2 regions of the Paenibacillus sp. fava2 genome follow, and region 1 is predicted to be linked to the other one. Evidence: predicted binding sites of a transcription regulator. Region 1 holds the regulator's gene; the other holds the start of a gene.
The links. Region 1 encodes Rex, which represses fermentation and respiration genes when NADH is low (regulators of the CRP and FNR family bind a similar motif). Its sites were predicted from a motif close to TTGTGAAATATTTCACAA; they were not measured.
Positions count from the first base shown of each region.

Region 2: a site for Rex is predicted at 5,260-5,277, ahead of AC4G46_RS31845 (cytochrome ubiquinol oxidase subunit I). Genes of this name have one in related genera too.

Region 1 covers NZ_CM177755.1:4,801,556-4,809,164, reverse strand. Annotated here, with positions in the region: gene panB (3-methyl-2-oxobutanoate hydroxymethyltransferase) at 72-938, shown strand; gene panC (pantoate--beta-alanine ligase) at 940-1,830, shown strand; gene panD (aspartate 1-decarboxylase) at 1,823-2,206, shown strand; gene AC4G46_RS21085 (tetratricopeptide repeat protein) at 2,321-2,962, shown strand; gene dinG (ATP-dependent DNA helicase DinG) at 3,077-5,935, shown strand; gene AC4G46_RS21075 (redox-sensing transcriptional repressor Rex) at 6,053-6,706, shown strand; gene AC4G46_RS21070 (amidohydrolase) at 6,693-7,609, shown strand, end outside.
Region 2 covers NZ_CM177755.1:7,227,787-7,235,395, forward strand. Annotated here, with positions in the region: gene cydC (thiol reductant ABC exporter subunit CydC) at 1-983, opposite strand, end outside; gene cydD (thiol reductant ABC exporter subunit CydD) at 980-2,737, opposite strand; gene cydB (cytochrome d ubiquinol oxidase subunit II) at 2,737-3,753, opposite strand; gene AC4G46_RS31845 (cytochrome ubiquinol oxidase subunit I) at 3,740-5,146, opposite strand; gene AC4G46_RS31850 (cold-shock protein) at 5,371-5,601, opposite strand; gene AC4G46_RS31855 (cold-shock protein) at 5,827-6,027, opposite strand; gene AC4G46_RS31860 (S1C family serine protease) at 6,426-7,609, opposite strand, start outside.

The DNA of each region.
Region 1 (7,609 bases):
CGATTATGCTAAAGGGTTTTTTTGTTTGCGCGTTTACGCGTACTTTAACTGCGAAAAGGGGAATGGAGAGAGTGGCTGACAAACATGCACTGAACATTGTAAAGATGAAAAAAATGAAAGCGGAGGGTGTGCCCCTGAGCATGCTGACCGCTTATGATTATCCTTCGGCGCTGCTGGCCGAAGAGGCGGGGATTGACCTGATCCTCGTTGGTGATTCACTGGGAAATGTGGTACTCGGCTATGATACGACACTGCCGGTAACGATCGACGATATGGTCTACCATACCCGCTCTGTCGTCCGCGGGGCGCAGAACACTTTTATAGTGGCTGATATGCCGTTTATGACCTATCACGGTGGTGTGGATGAGACACTGCGCGGTGTACGCAGACTGATGCAGGAGGGCCGTGCCCATGCGGTTAAGATGGAAGGCGGGCTGGAAATCTGCGAAGCCGTGTCTGCTGTCACTAAGGCGGGAGTGCCGGTTCTCGGACATATCGGCCTGACTCCGCAGTCGGTCAATATGATCGGCGGCTACCGGATTCAGGGGAAGGACCCTGAGGATGCACAGCGGCTGATGAATGAGGCTAAGGCGCTTGAAGCGGCCGGTGCTTTCGGGATTGTACTTGAGCTTGTGACTGAAGAAGTGGCGGAAGCCATTACAAAGGCGCTTAGCATTCCGACGATCGGCATTGGAGCAGGACGATACTGTGACGGTCAGGTGCTCGTGTTCCATGATCTTGTGCGCTATGCTTCGCCATACCGGGAGAAGCGTTTCGTCAAAACCTATGCCGACGTCGGCAGCATTATCCGCGAGGGGATCAGCAGTTATGTCAAGGAAGTGAAGGAGCGTTCCTTCCCTGCTGAGGACCATGTTTTTAACGCGGATGAGCATGTACTGGAATCTTTATACGGCGCTGCCGGAAAAGGAGAGAAGTAAGATGAGAGTGGTCAGAACAGTAGCACAATTGCGCGAAGCACTTGATTATATGCGTCAGGGAGGGCATACTCCGGTTGGTTTTGTGCCGACTATGGGATACCTGCACGAAGGACATGCCAGTCTGCTGCGCAAGGCCGGTGAGAAGAGCAATACGGTGGTGATGAGCATTTTTGTCAATCCGCTGCAATTCGGACCGAATGAGGATTATGCCTCTTATCCGCGTGACGAAGCACGCGATCTGGAGCTTGCTGAGCGGGAGGGCGCAGATATCGTCTTCATTCCGAGTGTGGAGGAAATGTACCCGCAGCCTACACTTACCAAGATCTCGGTATCCTCACTGACTACCAGTCTCTGCGGCGCTTCCCGTCCGGGGCATTTCGACGGTGTAACTACTGTAGTTAACAAGCTGTTTAACATGGTACAGCCTGATTATGCATTCTTCGGTCTTAAGGATGCCCAGCAGGTAGCGGTACTGCGCCGCATGGTATCCGACCTTAATATGAATGTTGAAATTATTGCCTGTCCAATCGTCCGCGAGAATGACGGGCTGGCGCTCAGCTCGCGCAATGTCTATCTGTCTGCAGAAGAGCGCAGCCAGGCGCTTGTGCTGTCCCGTTCATTGAAGGCTGTTCGCCAGGCAATGGACGAGGGTGCGGTCCGTACTGCTGATGAAGCCCGGACGCTTCTTGTCTCGGAAATTTCCTCTGCGCCGCTGGCCGTGATCGATTATGTGGAAATTCTGACTTTCCCTGATCTGGAGGCTCTGGAACCGGGATCAGCGCTTACTGCCTCCGATAGTGAGATCATCATTGCGCTGGCAGTCAAATTCGGCAGAACCCGGCTGATCGACAATAATGTATTTATTCCGAAGGAGGTTCCCGCCCTTGTTTAGACATATGATGAAATCCAAAATTCACCGGGCGACGGTGACAGAAGCCAATCTTAATTATGTAGGAAGCATTACGATTGATGAGGATCTGATGGAAGCAGCCGATCTGCTTGAGAACGAAAAGGTACAGATTGTGGACAACAACAACGGCTCCCGGCTGGAAACCTACGTTATTCCCGGCCCGCGCGGCAGCGGCGTCATCTGCCTGAACGGGGCGGCGGCCCGCCTGGTGCAGCCTGGCGATACAGTCATTATCATCTCTTATGCAATGCTGTCCGCTGATGAACTGGCCGGCCACAAGCCGACGGTTGTGTTTGTGGATGCTGACAATAAGCCGGTCAAGCTGGCTGACCATGAGCTGCACGCTACAATCGCCTGATAAGGCAGCTGCAGGCCATGTAATCAATGGCAGGGATGAACCGCCCCGACTTTGCGAAAAATGAAGGCAGGCAAGCTTAGGCTGATTTCATGTTCAGTAAAGGGGGATGGCCCGATGTTTCAACATTTATTTGCTGAGATGAACAAGATGCTCCAGGAGATTGCCCGTGACTACCCCTCTTCAGAGGGAGAGTACCGGAATGAACTGATCCGCAAGTACAACATGCTTCACAGGCTCAGTGATAAAGTGATGGATGAGTGGCTGGCCTTTGCCGAGCAGCTGAGCCAGTTCCGGGAACAGACTGAGCTTGCGCTCGAGCCTGAGGAAGAAGTGCCTCAGCAGGAGGCGCCAGAGCTTGCCATGGATTCTTTTGTCCGGGGCCAGGGGTATTATAAGCTCCTGATGTACGGCAAATGTATCCAGCAGTTTCAGGAAGTGATCCGGCGTTATCCGGACAGCCTGGCCGCCCGGCTGTATCTGGCCATGGCTTATCTGCAGGAAGGGGACGGGGAGACGGCCTGGAGCCATCTGAACCATATGCTCGCCCTGATCCGGGAGAGCAAGCTTAAGGCGATGATCTATAATGCATTGGGCTGCATCAGGGCCTCACAGGAGCGCTTCCTTGAGGCAAGTGAACTGTTCGGTTTGTCTTTGCAGTATGATCCGGCTCTGCCGGAGCCGAATGTCAATCTGGAGGTCTGCCGCAAAAAGGGCGGTAAGCTCCAGTTCGGGGACCAGCTTGTTTCGCTTTTGTAATCATAGCCTTCATTTAGGCGATGCATCCACTTGAACAAGCGGCTTGCATCGCCTTTTTACGTAACTTCTGTTATGCTGATATGGAGTCTCAAGTGAAAGGGAATAGAACTTACAATGAAATTTGCCGTGCTTGATTTTGAAACTACGGGAACCCAATCTGTGGGTGAGATCATCCAGGTTGGCCTTGCCATTATAGAAGAAGACCGGTCTGTTTCCCGGGTATATGGGTCCTATGTCAAGCCCGGAACACCGATTCCTCCTTTTATTACAGGCTTGACCGGCATAACCGACGCGGATGTTGCGGATGCGCCGGAGCTGGATGAAATGATGATGGAGCTGGTCCCGCTGCTGGATGATGTTGTGCTGGTAGGGCATAATGTCGCATTTGATTTTCACTTTTTACAGAATGCCCTGGACCGCTGCGGCTACTTGCCGTTTCAGGGCCGGATTCTCGATACGATTGATTTTCTCAAAATATGCTTTCCGTCGCTGACCACCTATCAGCTCGGTGCAGTCAGTGCGCATTTCAAGCTGACGCATGAGCGTCCGCATCAGGCTGACAGCGATGCATTGGCCACTGCGCTCGTGCTGCTTAAATGCCTTGACGAGCTGTACAGCCTGCCGCTGCTGACCATTCAACGCCTGAATGAGCTGTTTGCCGGCGAAGATAGCGATCTGGCCTGGTATTTTGATGGCCTGCTTCATGAGCGGGAGATGGAAACCTTCCAGCCGGAGGGCGAGCTGACCTTTCACCGTCAGCTGGCACTTGCGGTCGGCGACTGGAATGAGCTTGTTTCACCGCGCGAGGAGGGTTCCGGCAATCCTTTGGAGAATGTATCCTTTGAGGACTACATGGCTGAGGTAACAGCCCGGCTTAAGGATACGTTACCGCAGTATGAGACGCGGGAAGCACAGGAGATAATGATCGGCGAAGTAAAGACCGCCCTTCAGGAAGAAAAGCATCTGCTGATTGAAGCGGGTACCGGCACCGGCAAATCGCTGGGCTACCTGCTGCCGGCTATTTATCATAGCGTGCGTACGGACCAGAAGGTGATGGTCAGCACACATACAATCAATCTGCAGGATCAGCTGCGTGAGCGCGACATCCCCCTCCTGACTACAGTGGTCCCGTTTCCGTTCAAGGCTGCCGTCTTTAAGGGAAGAGGGCACTATTTGTGTCTGCGCAAGTTTGAACATAAAATAAATAACAAGGACTTCGTAAGTACCAGGGAAGAAACGCTTACAGCAGCACAAATGATTGTGTGGCTTACCCAGACGCTGTCCGGTGACGATGAGGAGCTGAATCTCAGCGGCCGCGGCGGCGACTTCTGGGAAAGTGTAGCCAGTGACACCGACTCCTGTCTGGGCCGGTCCTGTCCGTGGTTCCGTAAATGCTACTACCACCGGGCCAAGCATGAAGCCGGAATTGCCGATGTAGTCATTACGAATCATTCCAAGCTGTTCGCAGATGTAAAGGCGGGACATCAGCTGTTGCCTGCCTATGAGCATCTTGTTATAGATGAGGCCCATCATCTGGAGGATGTGGCGGGCAAGCATCTGGGCATGCAGATGAAGTATTTCACTGTGGCCCATACGCTGACACGGCTATACAAGGACAGTAAGAGCGGCCAGCTCCCGGCACTGCGCCAGACCCTGCAATCATCTGGAAGCGAGCAGGCCTCCGAATGGAGCAGTGTCATCGACCGGATCTATCCGGATCTGCTTACCGTCAAGGAAACCTGGGATGTGCTCAGCGACAAGCTGTTCGGACTGCTGCCAGACCGCAGTGATGCGGCAGCTGGTGAGGCCGGACAGCTGGTGTCACGCCTGCACCCCGGCAAGAAGCCAAGGGACTGGGAGGAGCTGGCTGCGCTGGAGAACACACTGAATCTCAGCCTCAGTGATATTATCCGCAGGGGCGACAAGATGCTCAGTGAAATGCGCGATACCGACAGCCAGTCCTCCTCGGACAGTCTGGTAACCGACATCGGCGGCCTGTTTAAGGATCTGGCCTCGATCCGCGAGCAGATCCGCTTCTTCATGGGCCTGAATGATGAGAATGTTGTGTACTGGATGGAAGGCAGCAGCAATTACCGAGGCAAATCCCTGCAGCTGTATGCTGTACCGGTAGATGTCAGTGCCCAGCTCAAGGAGCTGTTCTTCGACAAGAAGAAAAGTATAACGCTGACCTCTGCAACGCTGTCTGTGGATAAATCCTTCCAGTTCATGATCGATAATCTCGGACTGGGCGAGGCTGCGGAGCAGGACAGGCTGATGACAGCGCTGCTGCCTTCACCGTTTAATTACCGCGAACAGGCACTGCTTGTTATCCCGCGTGATTTTCCGAGCGTAAAGGGCAGTGTAGGGGATGCCAGGTTTGTTGACAAACTGGTGCACTCACTGGCAGAAGCTGCTGTGGCAACCAAAGGCCGTATGCTGGTGCTGTTTACTTCCTATAAGATGCTAAGGCAGGTCTATGACCCGCTTAAGGATGCACTGGCCGCAGAGGACATCGCTGTACTTGGGCAAGGTGTAGAAGGGGGGAGCCGCAGCAAACTGATCCGGCGTTTTCAGGACAATTCTGCGGCGGTACTGCTCGGAACCAGCAGCTTCTGGGAAGGCGTGGATATTCCCGGAGATGCGCTCAGCTGTCTGGCGATTGTCAGACTGCCGTTCCAGCCCCCGAACCACCCGCTTGCAGAGGCCAAAGCCGAGCTGCTGCAGGCACAGAAGAAGAACCCGTTCATGAAGCTGTCGGTACCCCAGGCGGTCATCCGCTTCAAGCAGGGCTTCGGCCGGCTGGTTCGCACCGCCCAGGATCGGGGAATTGTCATTGTATATGATACCAGGGTCATCGAGTCTTACTACGGGAAGTATTTCCTGTATTCACTGCCCGGCCCCAAGATGGAGCATATGCTGACTGACCAGATGGTTCCGAGAATCGAGGAATGGCTGGAGGGCGGCATTTCCTAAACTGCATTCATTTCATTCTTAGTCTAGTTCCGCATCAGCTTCCTGTTTGCTTGAGTATCGGGGAGCGGTGCGGCTTTCATACACATCCGAGTTATACTAAATTTAGGAGGAGAAGACATGAAATCGGACAAAATATCGGAGGCTGTCGTACGCAGGCTCCCAGTGTATCTGCGTTTCTTGAATGATCTCCAGAAACGCGAAATTGCAACCGTTTCTTCCCAGGAGCTGGGACAGAAACTTGATCTTAATCCGGCACAGATCCGCAAAGACCTGGCTTATTTCGGGGACTTCGGCCGGAAGGGCATCGGCTACGATGTATCCTATCTGATTGAAAAGATCCGCCATATCCTTAAGCTTGACCAGCAGATCAACGTGGCTCTGGTCGGTGCGGGGAACCTGGGCCACGCCCTTTCCAATTATAATGCTTATCTGAAAGATACGATGAAAATCACTGCCGTATTCGACTCCTACGCACCCAAGGTCGGCCAGAAAATCAACTCCCTGACGGTTCAGCCGATGGAGGAGCTGGGCCAGACCATCCGTGAGCAGGGGATCCGGATCGGCATTATTACCGTACCGGACAGTGAAGCGCAGAATGTAGCCGACATTCTGGTGGAATCGGGCATCGAGGCTATTCTTAATTTTGCTCCGGTTATTCTGAAGACTCCGCCGTCGATCCGTATCCATGCGGCCGATTTTACGACTGATCTGCAGAGCCTTGCCTACTATTTGCATGACGGAAAGGAAGAAATTACCGATGAGCAGCAATAAAACGATAATCGCGAACGGCCGGTTTCTTGTAGCTGGCTCACTTCAGCCTGTCCTGAGCGGTTATATGACGATAGAGGATGATCTGATCACATACATAGGAGAAGATAAGCCTGCAGCAGAAGAAGGCGTTCTGACGGTTGACGGCAGCCGTCTGCTGTTCATGCCCGGACTGGTCAATACCCACGGCCATGCGGCGATGTCGCTGCTGCGCGGATATGGCGATGATATGGTGCTTCAGACTTGGCTGCAGGAAAAAATGTGGCCGATGGAAGCGAAATTTACCGGTGATGATGTGTACTGGGGAACAGCCCTGTCCGTTCTGGAGATGCTCAAGGGCGGAACAACTACCTTCCTTGATATGTATGATCATATGGACCGGGTGGCCGAGGTTACAGAACAGTCGGGTATCCGTGCTGTTCTGATGCGCGGTGCTATCGGTCTATGTCCTGAAGATGTGCAGAACCAGAAGCTCGCAGAAGCCGTGGAATTTGCCCGTAACTGGCACGGCAAAGCGGACGGCAGAATTACGGCAATGCTCTCGCCTCACGCGCCTTACACCTGTCCGCCGGACTTCTTCGTGAAATTTGTTCAGGAGGCTCATGATCTGGACCTGCCGATGCACACGCATATGTCCGAAACCCGCCATGAAGTGGAGCAGAATGTGACCGATTACGGCCTGCGTCCGGTGGCACATCTGGAGAAGCTGGGCATGTTCACCCGCCCGTCTCTGATCGCCCATGGTGTTCATTTGAATGATGAAGAAATTGAAATTTTGGCCAAATACAGTGTGGGAGTATCCCATAATCCGGGCAGCAACCTGAAGCTGGCAAGCGGGGTTGCACGTGTGCCGGACCTGCTTCGTGCGGGAGTCAAAGTCTCACTGGGCACTGACGGGGCGGCAAG
Region 2 (7,609 bases), 2.4 Mb from region 1:
ACAGCCGCCGGCGCCTGCAGCATAGTCCCCTTGGCCTTATCTACACCGTCCAGCCGCTCCAGCGAATTCCGGTACTGCGGAATTTTCTCGACGGCCTCCGATACCGGCAGAAAGGCATCCGCTACCGGGAAAACCACCAGTACGAACGCGGCTATTAGCGTACCGGCTATAGTACCGTCAGCGAATTCTCCAGCGGACCAGTACAGCATCGACAGCACGGCCAGTCCGACTATTACCTGTCCGATGAACATCCGCAGACGCGCCCAGCTGCGCAGCGCCCCGTCTGTACGGGCAACCTCCCGTTCATCTGCTTCATAGGTTGCTACGAACTGTGCCTGCCTTCCGCTGATCATCCAGTCGCCCATGCCGAGTACAGCATCGGTCAGCTTCTGGTAGAGCCGGTTGCGCTCCTGCTTGACCTGGCGCTGGCGTCTTTGCGTGAACAGCAGCGAGATCAGCGGCAGCACAACCACCAGCACCAGCATATACAGCCCCATCAATAGGGCAAATGCAAGATCAAAGGTGCCGAGCGAGATAATAGCTGCGGCGTAGATCAGCAGCGCAATAATACTCGGGAACACCGTGCGCAGATACACGTTCTGCAAATACTCAATATCATCGGCAAGCATACCGAGAATATCACCGGTACGGAAGCGGGAGGACAGGAACAAAGCCTGCGGCTCCAGAATGTTGTAGAGACGTGTGCGCATTTTGGACAGGATGCGCAGAATCGTATCATGTCCGACCAGCCGCTCCACATAGTGGATGACTGCCCGGCTTGTACCGAAGGTACGTACACCGACAATCGGCACATAGACCATCAGAATATTTTCGGGCGGAATGGAGGACTTCGAAATCAGGAAGCCCGAGGTGTACATCAGGGACGAGGCCGAGAAGATCGTCAGCGCACCCAGGACTATAATCAGTACAAACCGCCAGAAATAGCTGGAGGCATAAGGAGCAAACCATCCTTCACGTTTCAATGGATTCCCTCCAGTTGGCTTTGAATAAGCCCGTAATAAACACCCCGGCGCCGGATCAGCTCAAGGTGTGTACCAACCTCCGCCACCCGGCCCTGCTGCATGACGATGATCAGATCCATATCCATCATCCAATGCAGCCGGTGGGTTGCCAGAAACACCAGCTTCCCCTCAAACAGCGGAAGCATCGTCTCCTTAAGCTCATACTCCGTCTCAATATCAAGATGAGCTGTAGGCTCATCGAGCAGCATGATTGGACGGCTGCTGAGCAGTGCACGGGCCAGTGCAACGCGCTGCTCTTGCCCGCCGCTGACCGACCGTCCCCCGCCGCCGATCATTTCATTTAACCCTTCGGGAAATGAAGCGGCAAGCTGCGATAGCCCTGCAGCCTTCACTGCTGCAGCTACATCTTCAAGCGTTGCGTCCGGGTAATAGAAACGCACATTATCGGCCAGCGTTCCGCTGAAGATATAAGGACGCTGCGGGATATAGGCAGTCTGTCTGCGCCATGCCTCATCAGTCAGCGCACTGACACGGTTTCCGTTAATGACCAGACTCCCTGAGGTTGGGTGCAGGAATCCGCCCAGAATATCGACCAGCGTTGATTTGCCGGCCCCGCTCTCCCCGATAATGCCGATCTTGGCGGCGCCGTTAAATGCAAGGTTCACCTCTGCCAACGACGAGAGTCCGTCTGCTTCATATTGAACGCCGATTCCTTCAAGCGTAAGAGTACTATCCGGCGTCCAGCTGAATGCCCCTGCTTGCAGCGGCCTCGCAGCGGTCTGTCCGTCAGCGGAAATCGGCTCTGCCTTCACCGTTTCGCGGTCGATGATATCCTTCATCGCTTCTCCGGCTTCCTTGCCGTCCAGCGTAGCATGGAAGTCAGCACCGACCAGCCGGACCGGCAGGAAGTATTCCGGTGCGAGAATCAGAATCGTCAGACCCGTAACCAGGGTCATCTCTTCATTGATCAGCCGCAGCCCAAGGCTTACGGCGACTGATGCAACAGATAACATGGTGAAGAAATCAAGTGCAAACGATGACAGGAACGCCACACGAAGGGTCTTCATCGTTGCCGAGCGGTACCTGTCGCTGACAGCGGCAATACTCTCGCTGTGGCTGCGGCTGCGCCCGAGGAATTTCAGTGTCTCCAGTCCGCGCAGGGAATCGACGAAATGATTGGACAGGGTCCGGTAGGACTTCAGCTGCTTGTCCATCTGCTTGCGTGCGGTCATCCCGATCAGAATCATAAAGATAATAATAATCGGCATCGTCAGGGTCAGGATGACCCCGCTTGATGTATCGAGCCAGTAGATATAGGCCAGCAGCAGCCATGGTGTAATCCCCATTCCAACCATCCGCGGAATAATCAGCTCCAGATACGTACGGAACTTGGTCACTCCTTCAAGCACAATTGTAACCAGTGTTCCCGTTCCCCGGTCGCCAGCCAGCCTTGGTCCCAGCTGGAACAGCTTATCCATCATTTGTCTCCGCATACTGCTGCCCGTAGCCTCCGCGAAGCGGTAGGAGACACGGCTCATCAGCATGGCACAGGCATGACGCACAAGAAACGCAAGAAGGAACAAGAGCATTCTTGCCCCTTGTTCCTTCAGCGGTTCTCCCGCAAATAGCGCCGAGACAGCTTCTGCCAGCGATTTCGCCAGCAGAAGAATGGACAGGCTTTGCACCAGGGTAAGGAAGCCAACGATCAGAAAGACCGGCTTAACTCCTTTATACCCAAGCAAATTTTTATCCATTAGTATTCAAGATGCTCCTTCTCGTGAACCCGTTTGTGGAAGATAAAATAACTCCAGATCTGATAGCCGAGCACGAACGGCAGCAGCGTCAGCGCTACAATGGTCATTACCTTCAGTGAGTAATGTCCAGATGCAGCATTGGTGATGGTCAGGCTGAATGCCGAATCAATCGAGCTGATCATAACCCGCGGGAACAAGCCCACGAAGACGGACAGAACAGACAGCGCCATTACGGCTCCGGTCATTCCGAATGCCCAGCCGTCTTTCTTCTTGCTCATGAAATAGCCGGACAATACGTAAGCGGCAATTCCCAGAATGACAAGAATCATCAGCACCGTTCCGCGCTGTTCAAAGATATCTGTCATGAAATAAGTCATAATAACGAAAGCCACCAGCAGCACTGCCAGCGGAATCAGCAGCAGCTGGCCGAGCTTGCGGGCCCGAACCTGCAGATCGCCAACCGTACGCAGGGTAGTAAACATCAGTCCATGCACCAGACAGAGCATCACGACAGTAATACCCGCTACTACCGTATAAGGATTAACGATATCGAAGAATCCGGCATACATCTGCATGTCGCCGTCAATCGGAAGCCCCTTAATGAAGCTGGCGAAGACAACGGCAAGCAGGAACGGCGGCAGGAAGCTGCCGAAGAAAATGCAGACATCCCAGGTTTTTTTCCAGCCTAGCGAGTCGCGCTTGCCTCTGAATTCAAAGGCAACCCCGCGGGCAATCAGCGCCAGCAGTGCGAATACAAACGGAATGTAGAATCCGCTGAAGAGCGTAGCATACCAGTTCGGAAAAGCGGCGAACATCGCTCCGGCACCTGTAAGCAGCCATACTTCATTCGCATCCCAGAACGGCCCGATCGAGTTAATCAGCAGACGGCGTTCTGTATCATTTTTGGCCAGAATCTGCGTTTCCATGCCTACCCCAAAGTCAAAGCCCTCAAGGAAAAAGAAACCGATAAAGAGAACCGCAATCAGCACAAACCACAATTCATTAAGAGAAAGCATGTGTAGCACCCTCCTTGCTATACGGGTCATGGGCATCCCCATGATCGTGATCCATGTGATAAGGGCCCTTTTTAATTACTTTAATGAACAATCCAACCAGTACAACTCCCAGAATGGCATAGATAGCGTTGAAAGTAATAACCGAGAACAGGACGGAGCCTGCAGATACGTTAGGCGATACACTATCCTCCGTCGTCATCAGGCCAAACACGGTCCACGGCTGACGTCCGATCTCCGTCATAATCCAGCCGGCGGTATTCGCAATCGGCGGCAGCAGAAGTCCCCAGAACATAAAGCGCAGGAACCAGGTATTCGGACGCTCCATCTTTTTACGCCACATCAGGTACATGGCATACAGCCCAAACACTACCATAAGCGAGCCAGCGGCAACCATGATCCGGAAGCTCCAGAACGTAGTCCGCACTGGCGGAATATAATTACCCGGGCCATAGGCCTGTTCATATTCTGCCTGCAGCGTATTCATCCCTTTGACCTCACCGGAGAATTTACTGTAGGACAGGAAGCTGAGCAGGTATGGAATCTTGATTTCACCGGAGTTCACCTTATTTACAGGGTCGATAAAAGCGGAAACCGTCCAGGCAGCAGGATCACCGCTGTCCTCCCATAGTCCTTCGGAAGCTGCCATCTTCATCGGCTGTGTCTCTACCAGGTATTGGGCCTGGGCATGACCGGCAACTGCCACACCTACAGAGGATACAATCCCGACGATGGCTGCAATTTCAAAAGATTTTCTAAAGAACGGCACATCCTGCTTCTTCAGCATTTTATAAGCACTGATCCCCGTTACCAGGAAGGCGCCTGTAGCATAAGCAGCCAGCAGCGTATGCGGCAGTTCAACAAGCAGCTGACCGTTAGTAATGAGAGCCAGGAAATCATTCATTTCAGCCCGGCCGTTATTGATTTCGAACCCGACAGGATGCTGCATAAAGGAGTTGGCTGTGAGAATCCAGAACGCTGACAGCGTTGTTCCCAGTGCAACCATCCAGATGGACAGCAGATGAATCTTCTTAGAAACCTTGTCCCAGCCGAAGATCCAGATTCCGATAAAGGTGGATTCCAGGAAGAAGGCCAATAGCGCTTCAATAGCAAGCGGAGCCCCGAACACGTCACCGACAAAGCGGGAGTAATCAGACCAGTTCATTCCGAACTGAAACTCCTGTAAAATTCCTGTTACTACACCGACAGCAAAGTTAATCAGGAAAAGCTTCCCCCAAAACTGTGCCATTCTTTTGTACTCTTCGTTGCCCTTTCTGACATACATCGTCTCCATGATCGCGATCATCAGAGCCAGGCCAATCGATACCGGTACAAAGAAATAATGAAAGATTGTCGTCGACGCAAATTGTATACGCGACAGCATTACTGTATCCATATTTCTCCCCTTCCTTCTCCCCATTCAATACGTCTATTCTGTCAAAAATTTAAGGATTAAAGTGTGACAATAATCACATTATACGCCTCGTTTTATGCATAATTTCAATAAATTTGTGACAAATATCACAATATTCTGCTTAGAAAGCAAAAAAAATAAGACGGTTTACCCGTCTTGGATTTGTTCATCAATATATTGTAAGGTTGACTTATAATAGGTGATGGTCAGGTAATGGAAATACCCTTTTTGAGTGATTTGAGATCGCCGTTGGAATTCACCAGCTGCGGCAGCATCTTCATACTACGGGCCATTGGAGCATGACAGAGGGGGCAAGAAGGCGCATGTTCAAATGCGAAATTGTCCCTCATCCATCCATTGCAGTCATCATTGGTACAGGCCCAAATAGCGGTATTCTCTTCCGGCACTTCCTCGACAGGCTTCTTCCGGTAGTTCATTGCCGTTCCTCCCTTCCTTATATGTCACATGCCTGGACAACAAGTAAAAAAGCATCTGACGATGCCCTTACAAGTTGCTGACTGACAAATCCTTTGTTACAGAACGTGTGCCCAGCGTTATTCTGCTTAGATCAGGCTGTGTGATGACAAGGGTGAGTAGACTTCTGATCTTTATAAAAAAAGACCGTCCCGACTTACGTGTAAGCAGGGACGGCGCTTCTATTATTACAGTTTTACAACGTTTTCGGCTTGTGGTCCACGGTTGCCTTGAACAACGTTGAATTCAACGCGTTGGCCTTCGTCCAAAGTTTTGAATCCTTCGCCAGTGATAGCGGAGAAGTGTACGAATACGTCGCTTCCGCCTTCAACTTCGATGAATCCGAATCCTTTTTCTGCGTTGAACCATTTAACTGTACCTGTTTGCATGTGTGTTACCTCCACAAATTTAAATTAATATGTTCTTTTTATCTTCAAACAAAGAAAAAATTCACACATTGAAAAGGGTTGTATTCCAATTGACAGCCCTTTTCAATACGAGAATTAGGTATCAAATGTATGATTATTCTCATGTTACCACACCCGGGGAACAAAGGCAAGCTGGCTTATCCGATATTCTCCGTTTTTTCCCTTAAAAGGTTTACTTTCCAATGTAAGGGCTATCACTCCATCTGCAACTAGTACTTGAACAACACTTCTTATTACCCTGCTTATTCTTCTTTGAAACGAAAGAAACGGTGCCGCCCCAAAAAAATTACTGTTCAGGGCGGCCGTGCCGCTTCACTTTCTCATGACTGCCTCTTTATTATATACAGCCCGTGCAGCATTTATTCCTGCGGCTTTTCAAGAAGTTTCACAGTTGCCTGTTTTACTTCGCCGTTCCGGTAATAGGTAATCTTCAGTTCATCGCCAATCTTTGTCTGCTCATATAAATACTTGCGCAGCGACAGCGTTGAGGTAATCGGCTGGTCATCAAACTTGGTAATGACATCGTTGAACTGAAGGCCTGCCTCCTCTGCCGGTCCTACCGCATCAAGCACAACGACACCTTCTTTGACTGAAGCAGGGAGATTAAGCTCCTTCACCTGATCCTCAGCCAGCGGAACATAAGGATTGTTCAGATCTACCGAATACACGCCCAGGTAGGAACGTGATATTTTGCCCTTGGCAGCCAGCTCATCCGCCGTCTTCACCACATGGTTGGCGGGGATAGCGAATCCGAGTCCTTCTACGCCGGTGTCAGAAATTTTCATCGTGTTGATTCCAATAACTTTACCGTCCAGATCGACAAGCGCCCCTCCGCTGTTGCCTTCGTTAATGGCGGCATCCGTCTGGATAACCTCCTGCTCCCAGTCATAGACTCCGTCCTGATTCAGCGATACAGGGATGGTCCGCTCCGTATAGCTTACAATTCCGGAGGTCAGGGTATCGCCGAGACCAAGCGGATTGCCGATGGCAATCACCGTCTCGCCCAGCCGCAGCTTGGAGGAATCACCGATCTGGGCAACTGTTGTGATATCCTTGGCATCCATGGATAGTACGGCAATATCCGTAACCTTGTCTGCCCCTACCAGAATTGCCTTATGTGTCACACCGTCTACCGTTACCACTTCAAGCTTGCCTGAGCCTTCAATGACATGATTATTCGTAATAATAAAGGCCTTATTATCATCCTTCTTATAGATAACTCCCGATCCGAGTGCCGATTCATCGAGAATATTAAGTTCCTCATTATCTTCTTTATGATTAATAATACTCACGACCGCAGGACGCACCAGTGCGGCAGCCTGAATAATCCGGTCATACGGATCCCCGCTGCTCGCCGTTACCTTCTGCCCTACTTCCGGTACATAGGCTTCCCTCTCGGTTGCAAATTGTCCTGTAACAAGACTGAACAACAGCACGGCAACTACTGCACTGACTGCTGAGCTGATTACAGACACCTGCCATGTCGCCATCGTTCGCCGTGATCTGTGTACGGTCCATTTCCGGCTGGTAAGCACTTTGCTTT